DNA from 3 places in the Aneurinibacillus thermoaerophilus genome. Region 2 is predicted to be linked to each of the others. Evidence: riboswitches for the same ligand, from Rfam matches in the RefSeq annotation. Region 2 holds a riboswitch; each other region holds the start of a gene.
The links. A riboswitch is a leader RNA that binds a small molecule or an ion and turns the genes downstream of it on or off. The one in region 2 is predicted to bind cyclic di-GMP.
Positions count from the first base shown of each region.

Region 1: another riboswitch for cyclic di-GMP. It lies ahead of K3F53_RS09135 (pyridoxal phosphate-dependent decarboxylase family protein); the one in region 2 lies ahead of K3F53_RS07445 (transposase).
Region 3: another riboswitch for cyclic di-GMP. It lies ahead of K3F53_RS10790 (hypothetical protein); the one in region 2 lies ahead of K3F53_RS07445 (transposase).

Region 1 is NZ_CP080764.1:1,742,831-1,750,421, forward strand. It holds gene pdxS (pyridoxal 5'-phosphate synthase lyase subunit PdxS) at 349-1,233, shown strand; gene pdxT (pyridoxal 5'-phosphate synthase glutaminase subunit PdxT) at 1,237-1,833, shown strand; gene pdxR (MocR-like pyridoxine biosynthesis transcription factor PdxR) at 1,892-3,379, opposite strand; cyclic di-GMP riboswitch class I at 3,785-3,868, shown strand; gene K3F53_RS09135 (pyridoxal phosphate-dependent decarboxylase family protein) at 4,044-5,699, shown strand; gene K3F53_RS09140 (methyl-accepting chemotaxis protein) at 5,692-7,380, shown strand.
Region 2 is NZ_CP080764.1:1,394,118-1,401,708, forward strand. It holds gene K3F53_RS07420 (hypothetical protein) at 67-297, shown strand; gene K3F53_RS07425 (Uma2 family endonuclease) at 370-675, opposite strand; gene K3F53_RS07430 (copper amine oxidase N-terminal domain-containing protein) at 928-1,965, shown strand; gene K3F53_RS07435 (DUF4855 domain-containing protein) at 2,508-4,226, shown strand; gene K3F53_RS07440 (S-layer homology domain-containing protein) at 4,251-5,315, opposite strand; cyclic di-GMP riboswitch class I at 5,668-5,760, shown strand; gene K3F53_RS07445 (transposase) at 5,868-6,035, shown strand; gene K3F53_RS07450 (hypothetical protein) at 6,262-6,474, shown strand; gene K3F53_RS07455 (acyltransferase family protein) at 6,566-7,591, opposite strand, start outside.
Region 3 is NZ_CP080764.1:2,081,031-2,088,621, forward strand. It holds gene K3F53_RS10760 (GerAB/ArcD/ProY family transporter) at 1-864, shown strand, start outside; gene K3F53_RS10765 (DMT family transporter) at 952-1,266, opposite strand; gene K3F53_RS10770 (DMT family transporter) at 1,283-1,636, opposite strand; gene K3F53_RS10775 (TetR/AcrR family transcriptional regulator) at 1,669-2,244, opposite strand; partial or broken gene K3F53_RS10780 (metallothiol transferase FosB) at 2,355-2,516, opposite strand; gene K3F53_RS10785 (glycosyltransferase family 2 protein) at 2,958-4,304, shown strand; gene K3F53_RS10790 (hypothetical protein) at 4,562-4,876, opposite strand; cyclic di-GMP riboswitch class I at 4,885-4,969, opposite strand; gene K3F53_RS10795 (beta-ketoacyl synthase N-terminal-like domain-containing protein) at 5,371-6,567, shown strand; gene K3F53_RS10800 (sensor histidine kinase) at 6,599-7,591, shown strand, end outside.

The sequences.
Region 1 (7,591 bases), 350 kb from region 2:
AATGAGAGGGTCCATCGCTTTAATTTTTACCATAAGCTATGAAAAGAGCTTACGTCAGATGTATATAGATACAAAATATAAGCATAAATGCTTCGACTACATCATTCATTATAATACCGATCTTATTATTTCAAAACAGGTTCATGATAAGTTTATTTTTTACGATTTTTCGGTTAAGTATCAATTTTTTAGGAAAGTGTTATACACTTTGGTTGACTGTTATATACACATGCGCGCTACAATCAATTTGTGAAAAAGAGATATACATAACACTCTATATAGAAAGTTAAGTGTTATATAAAGCATTATGACAATTATAATTTTAAGAAAAAGGCAGGAGGAATTAGTATGGCACAACAAGGAACAGAACGCGTAAAACGCGGAATGGCAGAAATGCAAAAAGGCGGCGTAATTATGGACGTCGTAAATGCTGAACAGGCGCGCATCGCGGAAGCTGCTGGCGCGGTTGCGGTTATGGCGCTTGAACGCGTACCGGCGGATATTCGAGCAGCAGGCGGTGTAGCGCGCATGGCAGATCCGACAATCATAGAAGAAGTTATGAACGCTGTTTCCATTCCGGTGATGGCGAAAGCGCGCATTGGTCACTTCGTGGAAGCAAAGGTGCTAGAAGCGTTGGGCGTAGACTACATCGACGAATCCGAAGTGTTAACTCCGGCAGATGAAGTGTTCCATATTAACAAGCGCGAATTCACCGTTCCATTCGTTTGCGGAGCACGTGATCTCGGGGAAGCGCTACGCCGTATCGGCGAAGGTGCATCCATGATCCGAACAAAAGGTGAGCCTGGCACAGGCAACATCGTGGAAGCGGTTCGTCACCAGCGTATGATGCAGAGCCAAATTCGCAAAGTAGCGAGCATGTCCGAGGATGAACTGATGGCGGAAGCAAAAGCGCTCGGTGCGCCGTATGAACTGTTAAAGCAAGTACATGATACAGGCAAATTACCGGTCGTAAACTTTGCTGCAGGTGGCGTATCCACGCCGGCGGATGCGGCCCTTATGATGCATCTTGGTTCCGATGGAGTATTCGTAGGTTCCGGTATCTTTAAATCCGAAAATCCGGAAAAATTTGCGCGCGCGATCGTCGAGGCGACAACACACTACGAAGATTACGAATTAATCGGCCATCTGTCCAAAGGTTTGGGCAACCCAATGAAAGGGATTGATGTAGCGTCCCTGCTTGAAAACGAGCGGATGGCTGTACGGGGCTGGTAAGCGATGAAGATCGGAGTACTGGCGTTGCAGGGAGCGGTCGCTGAACACATTCGCCTGCTTGAGCAGGCGGGTGCGGAAGCGATCGCCGTCAAAAGAGTAGAACAACTAGCAGAACTGGACGGCTTGGTCATTCCGGGCGGCGAAAGCACAGCCATTGGCAAACTGATGAAAAAGTACGGATTTGACGTAGCGCTTAAAGAATTTTCTGCACAGAAAAAGCCTTTGTTCGGCACATGCGCCGGAATGATTATTCTCGCCGGAGAAATTGAAGGGCAGGACTGGACACACCTTGGACTGATGGATATAAAAGTGGCACGCAACGCGTTCGGACGCCAGCGCGAAAGTTTTGAAACCGATCTTCCGGTGGCAGGTATTGCCGAAGATTTCCGCGCTGTGTTTATCCGTGCTCCGCTTATCCGCGAAGTAGGGGAAGAAGTCGACATCTTGGCGCGATATAAAGACGAAATCGTCGCCGCCCGCCAAGGGCATTTGCTCTGTGCTTCCTTTCATCCCGAACTTACAGATGACAAACGTATGCACGCTTATTTCTTAGAAATGGTCAGGGAGTACCGGACACAGGAAGCGGCCGTTGCCCAATAAATTAAAATTGCTTAAGACGGCAAGCGAAAACGCTGGAAGCGGCGGGCGCTTGCCGTTTTTATACAACAGGCGTTTTTCTGTAAGTGACCGTCGCCTCAATAAACGCCGCAGTCGCCCGGCACAATTCTTTAACGCCCTCTGCAAGCAATGGTTCATTCATAAACGAAAAACTGAGTCTTAGGAAATGGTGTTTCGACTCAATCGGATAGCAGGCCGCTCCGGGGAGAAATGTAAGCTGATAGTTGCTGGCATACATAAGAAAGTCTTCCGTATCCACATGCGGAGGAAGCGAAAGCCATAAATTTACTCCGCCTCTGGGTGTAAGCCAGCTAATCCCTTCCGGCATATGCTTCGCCAGCAATTCAATCATCATATCGCGGCGAAGTTGCAGAGCAATGCGCAATTTTTTAACATGGTTGCGCATCCGTTCCGAATAAAGCAGCGGGAGCACCGCTTTTTGCGTCAATAGCGGGCTGCCAAGATCCATATTGCCTTTAGCTGCGACCAATCTATGAAAAATTGTGCCAGAAGCGACCAGCACGCCAATCCGGCAACCGGGAGCGAGTATTTTACTAAGGCCTTTCAAATAAATCACATGGCCGAGCGGGTCCATGCTTTTTAGCGAAGACGGGGGCTTATTCTCATAATAAATTTCGCTCCACGGATCATCCTCTAGGATGATGCTCTGTGTCTCATAGGCAATGTCAAGCAACTGGCGTCGTCGCTCGATACTCATCACCGTTCCGGTTGGATTATGAAAGGTTGGCATCGTATAAATAAGCTTTGGCTTGTATTTCTCACATAGCGCCGCCAGCATATCTACTCGCATTCCATCCTTATCTACAGGCACGGGAAGAATGGTAGCCCCGCGCCAGCGGAATACATCAATCGCCGCAGGGTAGGTAGGCGCCTCGGTAATGACGATATCCCCTGGGCCGACAAACGTCCGAGCCACGAGATCAATGCCCTGTTGTGTTCCATTCGTAATTAAAATTTCTTCCGGTGTTACTTGAATTTGCTTATCCCGTAAATAAACAGTTAGTTCTTGACGCAGCGGCAAGTCACCCTGAACGTCGCTGTACGTGGAAAGAATTCTCGGCTCCTCAGCAAGAATGCGCTGAATTTCTTTTTCCAAGTACCGGTTTGGCAAAAGCCCGGGGTCAATCGTAGAAGAAAAAAATTCATAGCGGGCCGATACCTGGTGATAGCGTGAAAACTGCGCTCGTGGCAAATAGTCGGGAACCGACAGTTGCCAATCAAACGGCGACTCTTTTTTTGGCAGCTCTTTTTTCGGCGTTGTATCCGCCGCTTTTGTCCGTACAAATGTGCCTTTTCCTTGAATACGTATAATATATCCATCTTCTTCAAGCGCATCATACGCTTGAACGACTGTCATGAAACTTACATGAATCTGTTTAGCCAGCGCACGGACAGAAGGGAGACGTGTGCCTTCTTCCAACAACTCCGACTGGATACGGTCCACAATCGCTTGATAAATTTGCTTGGCCAACGGAACAGGAAGCTGCCGGTTCACTTTTATTTGCATAACGGATAACTCCTTATTAAGTGTTATATAAAGATATACTGTTATATAAGCATAACATAATCATCAGTTTTATAGAAAGTGCTCCTTCGTTCAATATTTATAGCCTTTCCATCGTAATCAAAGCAGCCGTTCCCATCCACGGAATGGCTTTATTGTTATGTGAGTAAATAATAAAAGGTTATGAATAAAAAATGTATGGATGTTATCTTTTTTATTTTTTCTGTTCTCCGTTTTGATAAGCCGCGATGAACTTAGGAAATCTCCCGAAATAACTAGTACTTTTATGAGCTTCTCTTCATATTCACAAGATACGGTTTAATATTTTTAATAATACAAAAACAGGAAAGATGGTTGATTTATAAAGTTATATTAGTAAAATAATCCTGGTAGAACCAACCTATTCTAATCTGAAAAAGGCAAATCTATCGAAAGGTAGAGACGTAAAGCCAAGGGTCTAAGGTTGCAAAACTATGACAGCCGGTTGCCAAAATTGTAGCGCACATAAGTGCCGTTAGTAAAAGCATTCTATCATCTTATCAAAGGTTTACAAATCGGGTGTACTGCATATTGGCACAGGCTATTCTAAAGAATATGGATGGCCTTTTTCTTTTAGTATTAAAAAAATAAGAAAATCAAGCAAAGGGAATGGGGGATAAACATGAAGATGAAAGACATACAAGCTTTGTTTCCAAGCGAAGATGGAAACAAAGAACGTCGGCAGGTGCTACTTCAATTCATGCAAAACATTGTGGAGGGGCTTGATCGCCTGAAAGACCCACAACGCGCAACACTAGGATCGATGCAGGAGAGGACAGGAGAGTTTTACAAGGATATTATAGACTGCGCGCAGGTTCCAGAGCGCGGAATAGCATTGGATAAAGTCGTTGAAGAACTTCTCGGGTTAGCCAAAGGACATCCGTATCATACAAGAAATTTCGTAAGTAATGTATTGCCTATGGCAAGTATTCCAGGTATTCTGGGCTCTTTACTTACTACATTGTTAAATGGCAACAATTTATGGGATGTATACGGACCGGCTGGCGCGGAGGCAGAAGTAAAAGTCATCGCCATGATGTCCAAACTGGCGGGTTATGACGCTACAAAATCATGGGGATACACGACATGGGGCGGGCAAGGAGCCGTATTCTCAGGGCTGCGCCTCGCTATCGCCAAGCAATTCCCGGATGCTAAAGAAAAGGGCGTGCCTGGCAATTTGTACTGCTTTGCTTCAGAAAACGCGCATTATAGCCTTTTTAAATCCATGGAGGCGACCGGCATCGGCAGTAACCATTTGATTACGGTCAAAGCCGATCCGCTAACGCACGCTATGAATACAGATGATTTGCGCGAAAAAATGGAACGTGTTATTCAGCAGGGAGGTATCCCCATATACATCGTCGCCACGACAGGGGCCACGGATTCATTCGGAATTGACGATATAAAAGCGATTAAAGAAACAGCCGATGCAATTACGAATCGATACGGGCTCCATCCGGCGCATATCCACGCCGATTCGGCGCTAGGCGGATTCTATTGCCTGTTTAACGACTACGATTTTGCGCGCAATCCGCTTCAACTCGAACAGCCTTTGTGCGAGAACTTACTGCAAATCCGCGAAAAAATGCAGCATTTACATCTGGCTGACAGTCTCTGCTTCGATTTTCAAAAGCTCGGACAAACGCCGTATCTTACGAGCCTGTTCCTTGTGAAAAACGGAAAAGATATTGGGCTGCTTGATTTGCATGAGTTCGAAACACCATATGTGGGCAACCGGGGCTATGGCAGTTATCACACAAGCTACACGCTGGAATGCTCGCGTATGGCCAGTTCGATCGCGATATACGCGGCACTGTTGGCGTTCGGCGTGGATGGCTACCGCCAAATCCTTGCCAATTATGTGCGGGTGAATATGGCGTTCCGCGACAGGCTATTGGCCCGTTTTTCGAATGTGGCTGTTACAAATGAGAATAATCCTGGACCGATTACGACTTTCCGGTTTTATCCAGAACAGGCGGAGTGGCACAAAGAAAGAGCAGGGAAACTTACAGGCAAGCAGATTAAACAGAACAACGAATGGAACTACCCAATATTTGAAGAATTAGGCAAACACCGTGAGCACGTGTTTTTCGGCGATACAACAAGGCAATGCTTAGTCGATGCATCCGATGTTTCAAAACGTGTACCTGTTTACGCTGCTAAGTTTTTTTCGATTTCTCCTTATACAACGGTAGAAACGTTGGACGAAATTGTTGAATTTTTGGCGAAACGTGTGGCATGCGTAGACACAATGCGAAATGCGAGGGAAAAGACCTATGTTTAAAACAAAAAGCTCCCTCGGTAAAAAAATTACCGCCTATTTTGCAGGTTGCATTCTCGTATTATCTATCATCTTCAGCTTTGTTTCTTATGAGCTTTCCATGTGGATTGTTAATCAATACGTTTTGCCCCAGTTCGAGAACACGCTGCAAACCAATATCCGGGAACTTGAGCGGAATTTGGACAAGACGCTGGCTACTCGTTCGGACGCAGGCTCAGACTCGGCCTATGCTAGCCTGCTGGCTTTCTTAAATGAACAAAAACAGGACATGGGTGCCGAATATGTGTATGTGCTCGGAAAAAAAGATAAAGCCTATATCGTTGCGCTGAGCGGAGCCGCTGAAAAACGAAACGCGGACTACACGTTCACCGCAGGGATGGAAAGAGCGTTTGACAACCCGGGAACCGTGCAGTTTAGCGAGGTATACGAGGACAGCTATGGTGTACATAAATCGGTCTTCACCCGTCTTGCGGGAACGGATATGATCATCGGCATTGATATGAACGCAGAGTTTGTCAAGAAGTTGAATCGCTACATTATTGGTATTAGCATCTTGCTTACACTGGCACTTATCGTTTTCGGTTTTGCCGCTGGCTATTCGATAGCGAGAAAAATCATAAAACCGATACAGCTCCTCGTCCAACATACACAAAAAGTGGCAGCTGGCGATTTGCGCGATGAAATAAAAATTGCAAACAACGATGAACTTGGGCAGCTTGCGACCAGCTTTAACCATATGAGCCAGCAGCTTAAAGATATGATTTCACAATTGTCGGCTACATCAAACCATGTGGTGGATTCATCCGAGACCTTATCCGCCAACGCGCAACTGACAACGGAGATGGCACACCAAATGGTAGCGGCGACTGAAGAAATTGTATCTGGCAACCAAACAGTGTCGCAAGCTGCGGAAGAGAACGCACAAGCTATGGGAGAAATCGCCTCGGGCATCCAGCACATTAGCGAATCAGCTGTTGCTGTTGCCGAACAATCCGTCAAAGCGGCACAGGAAGCGAATGACGGTAACGATCGGATTCAAAAAGCCGTATTGCAAATGGATTCGATTTCTGCTTCACTTTCCCATTCGACGGTACTTGTAAAGCAAACAAACGAGCGCACAAACCAAATTGGCCATGTAGTGGAATTGATTACGAGCATAGCCGATCAAATTAATCTACTCGCGCTTAATGCAGCGATTGAGGCGGCCCGCGCTGGAGAATATGGCCGCGGATTCGCGGTAGTAGCGGACGAAGTGCGCAAGCTTGCCGAACAATCGGCCGCTTCTGCAAGCAAAATTGCAGGCTCATTGCATGCCATTTGCGAAGATTCGATTAAATCAGTGGAAGCGATGAATCAGATGGCGGCGGAAGTACAGGCCGGAACAGAGGTCGTAAATGAAGCTGGTCAAGCGTTTGAAAATATTCTCAGTCTCATCGACGATATTTCACAAAAAATCCAGGCGGTTTCCGCTGTAACACAACAGGTATCCGCAAGTGCTCAGCAAGTATCTGCATCGGCGGAAGAAACGGTACAGATCGCCTCGGAATCCCTTGAGAATACAAGAAAAATAGCAGCTAGCTCCCAGGAGCAGTTAGCGTCAATGGAAGAGAGCGCAAATGCTATCAAAGAACTGCAAGCACGGGCCCATTCATTGCAAAGCAAGCTCGGCAACTTCAAAATTTAGCAGGAGGAAGAAGAAGGTGTCCCAGAGGTGATGGGGCACCCTTTTTTCCTGCTTTAGAAATGATCCCTTGATAAATAGAAAGCCTATTATTCCTATGTAAATATTTCTAAAAAATAAAATAAATAGTATATATAGAAAGTATTGATTAAATGCATTGTAATGGTTATAATGAAATCGCTTGATCTAAAAAGGAATGGGAAAGTACATAAGT
Region 2 (7,591 bases):
AAAAGTGGCTCAAAATACCTTTCTCAAACGTTTCTATTATTAGAGAAATGTGAAAGGGTGGTAAGGATGATTCCAGAATTTCGTAAGCCATATCAAAACGGAGAGTTGCGGATTGGAAAAGCGACCTGGAATGAAGAGGATCGCTCGGTTAAGTGGGCGTATCGAAGCAGAAATGGGGGGATTTCTCCACGCAGCCCAGAGGTGCCGATAGATGTGCTTTGTGAAATGATGGTGTTTGCTCTAGAAAATGGAGAGATTTCTAAGGAGCAAAAACAACGTTTGCGAAGCTTGTTGTAGTGTTTCAACAATAAAAAGGGGTGGACTCCTTGAAGTCCCCCCTCTTTTTATATCCCAAAAATTAGAGGTATCTCAATCGCGGAAGATAACGTCCAGATGGATGGTGAATTCCTCAAAAATGCCGACTTTGACTTCATCCTCTTTTCCGAATGAGCCAGCCAGTTCGTATTTTCCGTTATCGTTCAGTATGAATACATCAAGTGTTTCATTCGCGGGGGCAACAATCCAGTATTCCCGTACGCCTGCATGCTCATATAACTTGTACTTCAGCCATTTGTCATATTTAGCTGTAGCTTGTGAAAGAATCTCAACAATCAAATCGGGTGTTTCTTTGCATCCTCTCTCGTCCAGCTTTTCCGGATTGCATACAATGGTCATGTCAGGTTGCACCACATTTCAATTTTCAATGAGCCATCTGTATAAGGTAAGTATAGCAAATGTCGGACGAGAATCCTGTCCTTGTTCGAAGCCGATTCATCCCCCACTTTTCCTACGTTTACAAGAGGGGGTCTTCTTGGCTGATAGGATAAAAGTGTTATTACGATATGAAATTGCATACTTAAATGGGGAGGCTACCGTTTATATAATTGAAACAATCTACATCTATAGAGAAAACAGGAGGATAAGATAATGAAACGAACACTCGGACTATGCCTGACCGGTTGTTTATTGTTAGGAGGAGCAGGGGCTGCATTTGCACAAGCGGAAAATCCACATGCAATATCGAATATGAACATCGCTCAAGATTATTCTGGAAATGGACTAAAATACATGATGATTGTAAATGGTCAACCATTACAGGATCGCTCTATTTATACTTCTGGGGACGAACTTATGATACCGTTGCGTCCTGTCGCGGAAGCATTGGGATATAAAGTGACGTGGAATAATGAAAGTCAAAAAATTGAATTATCTAAAGCACATGGTTGGTTCTTCTTAAAAATTGGAGAAGATCAATACAACTTTGCAAAGATGCTGATAAAGCTTGGAAAAGCACCTGAATTAAAAAATGGAAAAACATACGTACCGTTACGTTTTGTAGAAGAAGTTTTAAAACTAAATGTAGTGATAGATGAAACAGGCAATATTACCATTTCAGAATCCGGAGAAATAGCAAATCATATACAAGAAACAGCCGGAATTGTAACAGAAGTAAACGATGGTAACCATGGTAATACCTTGCTTTATGTTATGGGAAAAGCAAATACGAAAAATGGGTATAACTCGATTGCATTACATGTCGATGAAAAAACCGAAATTATTGACGGTTTAACTTCGAAGATATTGAAACCAGAGGATATAAAAGCAAATGCGAAAGTCCAGGCATTTTATGACTCAAGATTAACCAAGAGTCTTCCACCTCAAGGGCATGCCAAGCGTATTGTTGTATTAAATCAGACAGGAAAGGTTTCTGGTACAATTAAGGAAGTACGGCCAAGTAAAGATAGCATTCAGGTACATATAGACGGAGAGTCAGATCAAAACATTGCAAATGATGTTGTATTGAATATCACTTCTGAAACGAATGTGGTATCTAAAGACGGAAAAGTACTATCTCCTGATCAATTGAAAACGGGAAATGAAGTGATCGCTTATTATGGTCCTGTCATGACTCTTAGTCTCCCACCAATGGGTAAGGCTGATACTATCATCATGAACATGAACTAGAATTCTCTCTTTAAAATTAAGGAAGCATATGAAGAATTCTTGTCTGTTATGATAAGAACATACTCGACAGCTTGAGATGGTCAAGAACAGTTTTCAAAGAAAAAATGAGGGTGTCCTAAAAGTGATGGGGCCCCCTTTTGTGTTGCTATATATATGCATATACGAAACAATAAGTAATCTATCTATAATATTGTATTATTTTTGTACTCAAATAACCTTTTGAGAAAGTTGCGTTAATAGGAATATATGTTATTCAATTTCAAAGGCGGTATTTCGAGCGTTAAGTGTTAAATTATGCGGGTCTACTTTGCTAGCATGAATAATAGAAGGACCAATCGGGCAATATCCGTCTTGTCTTTATAGATCCGTCCTCTGACAACAAAAGCGGAAAAGCGATCGTAGGCTTCTGAATCCCCAGATGTTTTGCGAGCGCTGTTTTTACCGGCGCGGTGCGGGAAAAATCATTTCTTTACATATGAAGCGGATACAAGTACAAGAAGAAATATTGTGGAAAAGTGTGGATAAAATGGAGAAGCAGAGGTATGATAAAAAGGGCAAAAGATTATACAGACAAGGGGAGAAAAAGAAAAATGGTTGTCCGAATACGAAGTACAATTCTGGCAGGAGTGACCTGTATGTTGCTCGCTTGGCTCGCTTTCGCGACGCAAATTCAGGCTGCTGACGCATCCGGGCCGTCCGGTGAACTGTACTTTCTGGAACCGACTCCGTATTATAACGCGCCGCAGGATGTGCAGGCAGCTGGACAAATCCCGCAGCATGAAATGCCGGAGCCGGTTCTTGAACAACAGGGGCAATGGTTCAAAATTCACTATGAGAAACGGGATGTATGGGTAAAGCAATCCGACAAGCTGTATGTCCGAGTTCTTCCGGTAAAAACAGGAGAGGATCAGACCCCTAACCGCAAATATATGTTCCTTCATCATCCGCTATCCGTTTATCAGCAGCCGGATGCCCGTTCCAAGCGGCTTATGTATATTCATCCACAGCGGATTCAGGTGCTTAAGCAAAACGGAGGCTGGTACCAAATCCGCACGGATGCGGGGCCAGGCTGGCTATATGCATCGGCAGATTATGTGACCGAAGTCATCGGTGTACGCAAGATCAACGTCACCTCTCCCGTACAATTGTACCCGTATCCAGATACATTCTGGAAGCCGATAGGCACATTGGACAACGTGCCTTATGAAACAATTGCGTATGCGAACGCGGGTCGCTGGTACAAAATTGAACAAAACGGCCGTTTTGTGTGGTTGCATGCCAAGGATGGGCAGGTTCAGCCTGCCAAAGCCTCATATCCTGCCCGCAAAACGGAGGCGAACGGATATGTTGGCAACACGATTTTTATGACCGAAGCCAAACATACAAAAGTCGGTGATTTATTTAAGCGCATGGTGGTCGAATGGCACGGAAAACCGCACTGGCTCTTTGACACGTTTATTATTCGTCCAGTCGGCAAGGAACAGCGTGGCTATAGCTTTGAAACGTTCGATACGACGAAAGGGAATCCATCTGAGACGCTTACTAAGTATGTAGAAGAAATTTTCGCGCCTGGCAAAGAGGTAGATTTGCTGGAGAAGGCAACGTTGAAAGCGCGTGCTTATATGGAAGATTCTACATACCGTACAAATGTTATCATCGGTTTGCCGAACCCGATAGGAACGGTGCATCCGGTGCAGCGCACCGCGCTGGTGGAAGGGTATATGGATCGGATCATTGCTCAGTGGAACGCAAAAAATCCACAAGCGCTGCGGCTTGTGGGCTTTTATTGGACGAATGAAATCGTTCCTGATTCAGACCGTGAGTTTGTGAAAGAAATCGGCACAATCGTGCGCAAGAAGGGATATAAATTTTATTGGGCGCCATATTTCCAGGCAGCAGGTGCCGAACAATGGAGAACGCTCGGATTTGACTTCGCCTGGATGCAGCCGAACCATTACTTCAGCAAAGACAATTTCACAGGCATGGATATGCTAGGAGAGACAAATACGATTGCTCGGCAAACAGGAGCCGGTACGATGCTGGAGTGGAACTGGAAGCTGCTTGAGGATCCGAAATACGTGCGAGCATTAAACGAGTATCTTGACCTAGGTCGCCTTGTGGGTGCGGAACACCCAAGCGTGTTTGTATACGATGGGGAAGGAGCGATCGATGCCTTTTTCCATGATGGGAATTCACAAAAACTTGGCTATGTGAAAGAAAAGCTACTTGCCTACCTTTTATCACCGTCACAAGAAGAATAAAAAGAAAGAGGGCGATGGGCCCTCTTATTTTTTTACGTGTTTTTGGATCACAATGTTGTTGATTTCAATTGTTTGTGAAGCTGTGTCATAGTACATATCCCCGACAATCGTACCTTGATCTTTGGCCATAAGCATAACGCTCCAATCGGCGCTTGCTGGAAATTCCAGATAAGCAGGTACGTTTGACCGGGCATTTCCGGCAATTTCTCCGCTGTACCATTTGTCTGAAGCAACATGATAAATAAGCGTTTGATGTTCCGAAAGGGAAGGCAGGTAGATGCGCAATGTCCCGTCATGCGTCACTTCTATTTTTTGAAACGTTTCATATAAACGTTTTGCCCAGAAATTGATCGCATTGTAATCTCGAATTTGGCCCCGCTTGGGAAGGATAGCATTTTGTGCTTTGTGCAAGTTTGCGACTACTGTTTCAGGGCTGCTGCTAATGAAACGGGTGACAGCAGGATTGTAAGACGGTTGTTCCGGCATTTTTTGCATGGTGGATGCGATGCCAGTGTCGTGGGCCATTTTTAGAAATTGAACCGCTTCCACTCGGCTGACTTTTTGGGAACTTCCGTATCCTGCGATGGTTGATTCACCATCCATGCCTTTCGTAATGCCGTGCTCATACATGTAAGCGATAGCGCCTTCGTCATCGTAATGGTGGCCGCCGGCAGCGGAGAAAAGGCGCGCAACTTGGATACGTGTCAGCGCGTCAGCGCGTTTGGCCGGATCGTTTATGCCTGCTGCCGGAAGATTATATTCACGCGCGAGCGCGTATACTTCCTCTGTTGTTCCTGTTCCCAGCTTGTCCCGCGTGTCAGGGAATAGGCGCATCATCATCGTAAGAAACTCAGCTTCTGTAATCACTTCGCCGGGATTAAAGGTTTCGGTCTGCTTTTCATTCAGTATTCCGGCCTGTGCCGCCCAGGGAAGGGTTCCATTTTTCCAGGCCCAATGGTCGCGCGGCACGTCGGTAAATATACCAGATGCGTCCAGCGCGTAGGCCGGAGGCGCGGAAGCAGCCATGATACCAGCTGCGAGAATAAGTGCGGTGGTTTTTAGCTTTATCTTGTTTGTTTGCGTTGTCATCTTCTCTTCTCCCTTTCTATGTACTAAATATGTTGCATTCATATATTAGGCTCTTCATATATTCCAATGTTTGTTTCAACCTTATTTTCCTCCACTTTCTATATATTTTACCTTATATTTGGCCCTACACCAAAACATGTTTTGCAAAGAGCAATTATGTCATATGTGTGGATGAAAAAAAATATGAGAGAAAATATTCATTTCCTTTCCTTGCAATTCTATCTTTTTTATGCATACTTTGGACTATAAGGCCTATAATATTAATTTTTTTTAACATTATAGCTATGATAATCGACAAATACTGATAAATTTGTTATAGTAATAAATGACTGTAAAGTTATATAAATGCATGCTTCGATAATGGCAAACCCACTGAAAAGTGGGGACGCAAAGCCACGGGCCTACCGTTTATGCTGGCATAAACCATGGCAGCCGGGTTGCCGAAAAGCTGGGGTTATAAATAAATGAATAGGCATATAACCACGGCTGTTTCGCGCACGAAAGAGCCCTTTTTTATTTTCTTTTCAAAAAAACACAAAAAGGAGACGAAAGATGAAACGACAATATTCTATCCAATTCAAACATCAAGTAGTGAAAGAGGCTTTAGAGGTAGAAAGTTTAAGTATAGTCGCGCGTAGACATCGCTTAAACTCCCGCATCATTTATCGCTGGGTTCGCGAATTTAAGGAAGGAAAATATTCACTGGCGCAAAATAAATAGTGGATAAACACGCACGTTGTCTTTTGGCTTTTTGAAAAAATGGACTCCAATGGTATTATCTGAATTTTTAGTTCTATTCATTATTTTTTGCTTATATGATAAAAAGTTCTCTCAAGGGGGAGAACTTTTTATTTTCTGTTGTTTAAAGTATTAAAATACTACGTATTAATAAAAACACGGATGGTTCTTATGTGATTCGGGTACAGTAAAAACGGAGGTGATAGCCGTGGCCATTGGACTTACGAACAAGCAAATCGCGGAACGGCTTTCCGCCGCTTTTACGATCGAAGAAATGAAAGAAGCTGTGCAGGCATTAATGGTGGAGAACAATCGTCTCATTGAACGGCAGTTGCACACAATGTTTCAGGAATATTTAACAGAAAACCATTACGAAATAGACGATGGGATAGAAGACGGGATGCAAATTAGATTTCATTAAAAACGGCGAATGCCCTGCTTTGGGTGTAGAATGTACGACAAAACAAATCCTCCTGCAATTTTCCAGGAGGATTTGTTTTGTGGCGCATCGTCTATCCATCAAGTTTCCTCGCACCAATTGCATTTGTGGCTTTTTTTTGTTTTTGGCTTGTCAGCCAGCTGAAACCGCGGTTTACCAATTGGGCACAAATCGCCGACACAGCGAATGTAACTGCATAGATGCTCAGCATATACAGCGCGGATATAGCTTTGTGATGAAAAATCCATTCAATGGTAAAGTTCGTTTCCATAAACTTGTTAGCGTATATAATAAATGCTGGATGTAGTAAATAGATATAGAATGTTAAACCTTTCTGAAAGCGCAGGTGCAACGCATCCACAATATAATGCAATATCGCCGCGCTGGAGACGAGCAGCGCAAATGTTGCTAAGACAAATATTAGATGGTTAGCTGTATATAGTTTAGATGACATAACGAAAAAGTACATAGTAAATCCGGATAGAACCAATAATCCAATAAGAACAATTTTATGCTTTTCCATAAACATAAACATCGGTTTACGATACCAGTACAGTAAGTGTCCTAAATACAATGTAAAAATCCAAGTCGGTAAAAAATGACGTATACCTAGACCAAACCAGCCATGTGCAATTATATGAATATACATATATTGTATGACAAAGAAAAGGGTGATAACCAACAGAATGTTTTTCTTCATAATTAAGCGGCGGAAAAGATAAGCGAATACATAATACTGGCAAAGCATAAAAATAAAGTACAGGTGCCCTGCGGTTTGACCGGTCAAAACATCCTGCCAGTCTTTTTCGTTTGTCGGTATGCCCTTTTTCATAATAATAAAGTACAGCACACTGGCAAACAGAAAAGGAAAATAGATGTATTTTAGCTTTCCTTTAAAAAAGCGTGTGCCTGAAAATTTTTTTCCATCCAGACTGTGTGCAGTAAAAAAACCAGTAATAATTGCTAAAATCACTGTCCCGTAACGGCTAATCTGGTTCAAAGCTGTCTCCCAGAATGTCCACTCAATGTAATCGTCGACATCCGCAGTGTAATGACCGGCAAGTACAAGAAATGAAGAAAGCAGTTGCATCAAAAACAG
Region 3 (7,591 bases), 690 kb from region 2:
GGACTGGGAAAAGCCATGATGGTGATCTGGATGTTATATTCTTTATTCGCTATCACGGTCATTCTTTTTGTTACCATATCCATTATTCAAATATGGATTTTGCCGAACACGTCCAGTTATTTAATCGTTACCCTGCTTATGATTAACACCTATATGATTATACGTAGAGGTGTACGGCTCATCGGACGTTATGCCGAGTTTGTTTTTTTCTTTACGCTCGGGCTGCCAATATTATTAATCATCCCGCTCAAAGATAGTCACTGGGTTTATCTGCTGCCCATATTGAAAGAAGGATGGATGCCGATCCTTTCTGCGGTGAAAACGACGACCGTTGCCTTCCTTGGATTTGAGTTGGCGTTTCTTTTCTATCCTTATCTAAAAAATAAAAAAGCCGCAGCCAAAGGGGTTGTGATTGCCAATGCCCTTACCCTGCTTGTTTATCTCCATATTACGTTAAGCTGTTTTGTTTATTTTAGCCCAGATGAAATTACGCAGTTTTTATGGCCCACGCTTACACTTGTCAAGCCGATCGAGTTTCCATTTCTCGAACGAATGGAAATTATCTTTGTAGCATTTTACATTTTTCTTTTTTCAACCTCGTCCATTCCCTACCTTTTTTTTGTTACGGATACCTTTTCTCAGTTGTGTAATAAAAAAGACTGGCAGCTGCCGTACCTTTTGTTGCCGCTCTTTGTGGTTGTTTTCTTCTTCTTCAAACCATCCTATAAAGTGCTTGAACTATGGGAAGAGTGGTGGGGGTGGATAAGTTATTTCACCGCCTATGCGTTCCCGGTTATCTTTCTTTTTTATGTTAAAGGTTATACACATTGGAAAAGGAGGAAAATCGATGATAAAGCAGGCTAAATTCATCCTAGCATGCCTTGACATGCGAGGATCAGCTTAATGACCCTATCTTTAGTCTAAAGAAAAAAGAGAGGGCCAATAAGAAGTTCATGAAATGAATTTTAGTCCAATTGCCGCCATAAGAACCATACTAATAAACAAAACCCGACGCCATTCTTTTGATTCCCCATATATAAACATACCGACAAGCGCGCTTCCTACCGTGCCAATCCCAGTCCAAACGGCATACGCCGTTCCCATGGAGATCGTTTTCATCGCCTGAGAAAGAAAGAAAAAGCTCAAACAAAATCCCCCAACCAGTATGGCAATTGACTGCCAATTTTTTTGTTTATGTACTTTATTTATTCCTGTTACGCCGACCACTTCGAAAGAGCCGGCTAGGATAAGATAGATCCAACCCATTATCCTCTGTCTCCTTTCATTTCCCTTCCGCTTCAGCTCCAACGTTATCTTCCGATTCTTTCGTAACAACCTTCAGCCCAATTACGCCTATCAATAATAATAAAATAAGCAACACTTTCACCCATTGAAACGGTTCGCCAAACACAAGCATCTCCATGATTACGGTTCCAGCCGTTCCGATTCCTGTAAAAACGGCGTATACGGTGCCAACCGGCAGTCTGCTTGAGGAGCGAATCAACAAATCAAAACTAACGTAAATAGCTATTATCGTCCCAACCCATGTCCAAAAATTATAAGCATGCTTGAGTCCGATAACCCATGCGACTTCAAAAAAGCCGGCAATCAATACCAATATCCAGTTTCGGTTCATTCCATTGCCTCTCCTGTGTTTTTCTTTATTATTCATATAGATAATCCGCGCCAATACAAATACCAGGAAGCATGTAACCTTCTTATGAATCGTTCCGTTCCGCCATATAACATTTCCACGAGGAGCCCGTCAAGCAAACCCATGAACGCGACAGCGGCCCGCTCCGCACCGACAGAACGAATCTCGCCTTCCTCTATCGCTTTTTCAAACACCGGAATAAGAAGACCTTCGAGTTTATCCAGATAAATGTAAACATCGTGCATGACTTCATCGTACAAGTGGGTTGGCGGAAAAAATGTGATGCGTAGCAAAAATTTCGTTCTGTCATCATGCTCATACCGTGCTTTATACTGGCTCAAAAAGTTATACAAACGCTCGTGTAAAGGAATGTTTGCATGACGCGCAAAAAAATGAGTTACAAACTCCGCTTCATCACTAATAACATCCTCGATCACCTTTAGAAAAAGATCGTCTTTTCCTTTAAAATGTGCATAGATCGATGGCTTTTTTATCCCCACCTCATCAGCAATATGTGCAAGGGAAGCCCCTTCATACCCATGTCTGGCAAAATGAGCGAGAGCGACCTTTTTTATGCGATGGATCGTCATCTCCCGTTCACCTCCCTAACGTTCGTTAGTTCATTTTTACACAGATTTTCTAGAAAGTCTACGGACGGAGAATAAAACGTTCTTGTTCCATACTACCGCTGTTCTATCTTTTACAAACCAAAAAATTCCATATGATACTTTTCACTTCTGTAATAAGATAATCGGTCATTCAAGTTACCTGTGTGAAGTTCGAATTTATGTCCATCAGGGTCTGTAAAATAAACGGAACGTTTGTCTTTTTCATCTCTGTCTCTACCCGGAAGAATATTGACGAATACCTCCCAACTAGAACTTTGAATCATTTAGTTTTTCCCTTTTTAATAGTTACGCTAAATCACTCAAAATTCCTGCTTATTAGTGAAATGGCTACGTTCATTCTGCTCCGCTTCTATACAAATCCAAGTACAAAAGCAGCTCGTAAATCAGCACTAATGACCACCACAATCACAAGCGCTTTCTTCTTCGCTGTATATCTCGGTGCTGTAGGCCGCCCCATCTTCCTTAGCGGTTCTGCTGAGCCACAAGTTATGAAAGATAAGGAATGGGTTTTCTTTTTCAATATAAAGTGGTATGATTATGTATGTTCGCCTTTCTTATGGTTGTTTGATCGTACTTACATCATATAAGAAAATGGCGAATTTTTGTTTTTTCTGATTGAGAATGATTCAACAAGTTCATTAGATAAAAAATAAAGTTTTCCTACAAGAGGTACTATGCATCCAGACATTCATTCTAATACAAATACTAAAACAATAAAAAAAATTTACATTCCTGTAAGTACAAAATTTTGGCTAAGTCATTTTATCGCTTTTTTGTGGATGTGCTTTTCCATTTATATTTCCATGCCTTGGTTAAAGGATTTATCAAGTATTATTTCTTTTCCTTTCGCTCTGCTCATTATTATAGGAATTTCATATATTCCAGGATATATGAACGCTTTTCTTGTTGCAAGCTTAGTCTTTGATCGACAGCCGCCGTTCAAGAATGAGTTTTCCACCGATTCTGTAACCGTTCTAATAGCTGCTTATAATGAAGAAGAAAAAATATTTAATACATTAAGATATCTTTCAAAGCAAGATTATAAAGGTAAAATAACTACGATGATTATTGATAACGGTTCAACTGATAATACTGTTTCCGAAATACTAAAAGCAAAACAGGAACTAGACTTGGATATTGCAATTTTTCACGAAGAGCATCCTGGAAAGTTTCATGCTTTAAACAAAGGACTACAATATGTTACGACTCCATATGTAATTACACTAGATGCAGATACATTATTGCATCCATCCGCTATTCGTTATATCGTAGCCAGAATAAAAAGTAGTTCAGAAGAGATATGTGCAGTGGCAGGCTCTATTCTTGTTAAAAATAGTCGAGATAATATATGGACAAAGATACAGGAATGGGATTATTTTTTAGGAATTGCTTCTATTAAACGGCTTCAGGGTTTATATCAGGGAACACTTGTTGCACAAGGAGCCTATAGCATATACAAAACTTCATGCCTCAAAGAAATCGGGGGATGGCCTAATGCAATCGGTGAGGACATTGTCTTAACATGGAGACTTTTACAAAAAGGGTGGAAAGTTTATTTTGAACCATTAGCAGTAGCTTTTACAGAAGTACCTACCAGTTTGAAACACTTTGTTCGTCAACGCTCTCGTTGGGCTAGAGGAATGATTGAAGGGCTAAAGGAAATTAAACCCTGGGAACAACCCCAGCTATATACAAAATACTTAACCTTTATTAATTTGATTATGCCTTATTTGGACTTTGCATACACATTCTTTTGGATTCCTGGCCTTGTTCTTGCATGGTTCGGTTACTATTGGATTGTTGGACCTATGACATTACTCGTTTTACCTCTCACTTTAATAAGCTATAGTTTCCTTTATTTCTTTCAAAAAAAATATGTTTTTACCTCCTTACATTTAAAAGTTCGTAAAAACTTTCTCGGTTTTCTTTTATTTGTTCTTTTTTATCAAATGATTATGTCACCCGTTTCAACATATGGATATATACAAGAAGTGTTCAAACTACAAAGGATATGGAAATAGCAGCTGCATTCTACAAAAGCACCCAGGGCTGAAAGTTTCGCTCTAGATGATAACCGTCTTTATGTGACGGGAAAAAATGAATCATGTAGAAAAAAGATAGCTGTAGCTGATACCGATGGTTATAGAGCAAAGCCTCGCCACCCAAATGGGCAGCGGGGCATTATTATTTTTGCTGCACTCTTCCTCTAAATACCCCGACAATGTTTTAACATGACACTACAGAGAAATCTAATTCCAATGGTAGGCATTCTAACATTTTATCTCAAACTATTTTCGTCTATCATACGCTTAATTCTCTCTTTTGCTTCTTCAATATCCAATTCAACACTACTAATGATATCTAACCAATGTTCCTTCTGTTTTTTCATCGTAAAAAATATGGTTGGTTTTTCATGTTTAAGAATAGTGATTAGTTCTATTATTGGTAATGTTTCCCCAATCGCTTTCTCTCTAAGCAGACCTTTAAAAAAACTAGTAAAGATATAATAATGCTGTGACTCATCATGGTGTTTCTCTAGAAGTTTATAAAAATCCACTATCGCATCAACAACTCGATACATTTTTCTTCTCATATATTCCTCCTGGCAACTGGCTGGCATATCTTAAAGATAGAAGCCCCTATAGTTTTGCGTCCTTATCTTTCAATAAGTTTACCTTTTTCAGCAGGAATATATTATCACTAAAAACAAAGCGATAATAGGTATAAAGACATGCAAAAATTGCACCTATCTGACACGGCCCCTTCGCTTATCTTCTGATACTATCATCATACTCCCCCTATTTCAAAACAGCGCCCATCCAATCAAAAATCAGGCCATTTATCCCCGGATTAATTTAATCAAAGATATAACAGCACCATATACCCCCTAAATCATTGAGCGGTTAACTCAAAATAGTTTTATGTCTACTTCGTAACATTTATAAACATAGACCATCCTATGCAAATATGTACTCAAGGGGACAAATGGTGAGTGATAAATGGGGTTCCAAATTATCGTTTACTGATCTTATTTTCTTAGATAAAATTTATGTATATTTTATTTAAATTCCAAAGGAGGAATAATATGTGAAAGGGGAGAAAGTCGTTATCACAGGATATGGAATCAAAGTTCCAGGTGGATATAATGTAAATCACTTTGCCGATACTCTTTTAACGGGAAAAAGCGCTCTAGACCTTTACATAGGAGAAGGAACGGAAGGAAAAAATATCGCATTCGGGGTTGTACATGATAGATTAGCAGAAATACAGAATAAAAAGTATAGAAGATACCCTAGGATCAGTCTTCTGGCTATGTCAGCCGCAAAGGAAGCGCTACAAATGACAGGAAATATCCATTTAGATCAATATAAAACAGGAATTTTCCTCGGAACGGCTTTAGGGGGAACCCTAGGATACGATGAGATTGTCGTTCTTGCCCAACAGAATAATCTGAAAGATATGCCTGTCAGTGGATGTGGGATCGTCCATTATCATAGCTTAGCTTCTTCAATAGCAGAGTTTCTAGGGGTAAATGGAGTTACGAGAACCGTAGCCACAGGATGCGCAGCAAGCATTGATGCCATCCAGGATGCCATTATGTATTTGCGTTCTGGCGAGTTAGACATCTGCATCGTAGGGGGGGCCGATGCGCCTATTTCTAAAACAGTGATATATGCCTTCGGAAAAATAAGATGTTTATCACAAGACAAAGAGCTACATATGATGGGCGTTCCATTTTCAAAAAAGAGCGGAGGATTTGTCATCGCTGAAGGAGCAAGCGTATTAGTGCTTGAAAGAGAATCGAGCGCTCTGAAAAGGGGAACAAAGATTTTAGGTGTCATTGACGAGGTCAGTACATCAAACGATGGAAAAGGAATATTTTTTTCAGACAGCGAAGGGAAACATTTGCTTCGTGATTTAGAAAAGGTAACTAAACATAGAAAGCCTACATATGTCAATAGCCAGGCACTTGGAATGAAAGAAAACGATAGGATTGAAGCTATCAACCATATGCAGTTGTTTGGTAAAGATGTTCCTATTACTTCTATAAAAAGTATAACCGGTCATACGTTTGGAGCAAGTGCAGGAGCACAAATGATTTCTTCTCTTATTGGAATGGAACGGAATTTCATTCCTAGTACAGTGAATGCGGTTCGAGAGGATTATCCGGAACTGTCTATTGTATATGATACCATTCAAACGGAAGTTGACAGTTTTGTTGTTACTTCTCATGGATACGGTGGAAATAATGCTGCTATTTTCATCTCTAAATACCCATTTTAAAAAATTCATACTTACTGAGGAAGGAAAACGAATGATTGAAACACATAAGGATAAAGAAAAATTGTTGTATTTAATTATCGAAAAAGTTCCAAACATGATCGAAGCGCATATTCAAAATATGCTACAAAAAACTGAAAACTTCCATAAAGTTATTGAAGACCTTGAAGCCTATAGAACTTCTTTATATTCAATATATACTACTGTGGCGAGAATATTATTTAAAGAGAATGAGGAATATATAGAAGCGCTACAACAGCTGGAGAAAACAGGCTATGAAGTAGGGCTTTATTTTGGAGAAGTAAAAGAAATGAATCGAGAAACATTCCTCCAGCTAACACATAGTATTCGAATACATTCTTTTGATTATGTTTGTTCTTTAATTAATGTTCATCTCTCCAAACCAGAAGAACGCTCTTTTCTGATCTCTAGGCTTTTTGAAATTCTAAATGCGAGATTTAACAGTTGTGTCAACGGCTTCCTTTCTGCAAAAGATAAACAAATCCATTATTTGCATAATCAAAAACTATCAATTATGGGGCAAATGGCAGCGGGCATGGCTCATGAAATCAGAAATCCGCTTTGCAGTATTAAAGGTTTTCAACAACTGATGAAACGAATGGTCCTTAATAAAACAGCAAATACAAATAATTTTTTGAATTACATCGATATTTGCATTAACGAAATTACAAAAATCGAAAACCTGGTGTATGATTTCCTTTTGTTAGCGCGTAAAGGAGACAGTAGAAAAAGAAGCTGGGAAAAAGTAAATATCAATCAAATTTTCCAAAAAATTCATGCGTTAGCTGCATGCTTTGCATTAGAAAAGAACGTTACTCTTCATTTATCTCTGCCATCAACTACTCTTTTCACCTATGGAATCTCTTCATATATCGAACAAATCATGCTTAACATTATCAAAAACAGTATCTCTGCGCTACATCCTGGAGGACTCTTACTCATCAATTTGTATCCTTCGATAGACAGCAAAGAAGCGATTTTAACTTTTGTCGATAATGGAATAGGG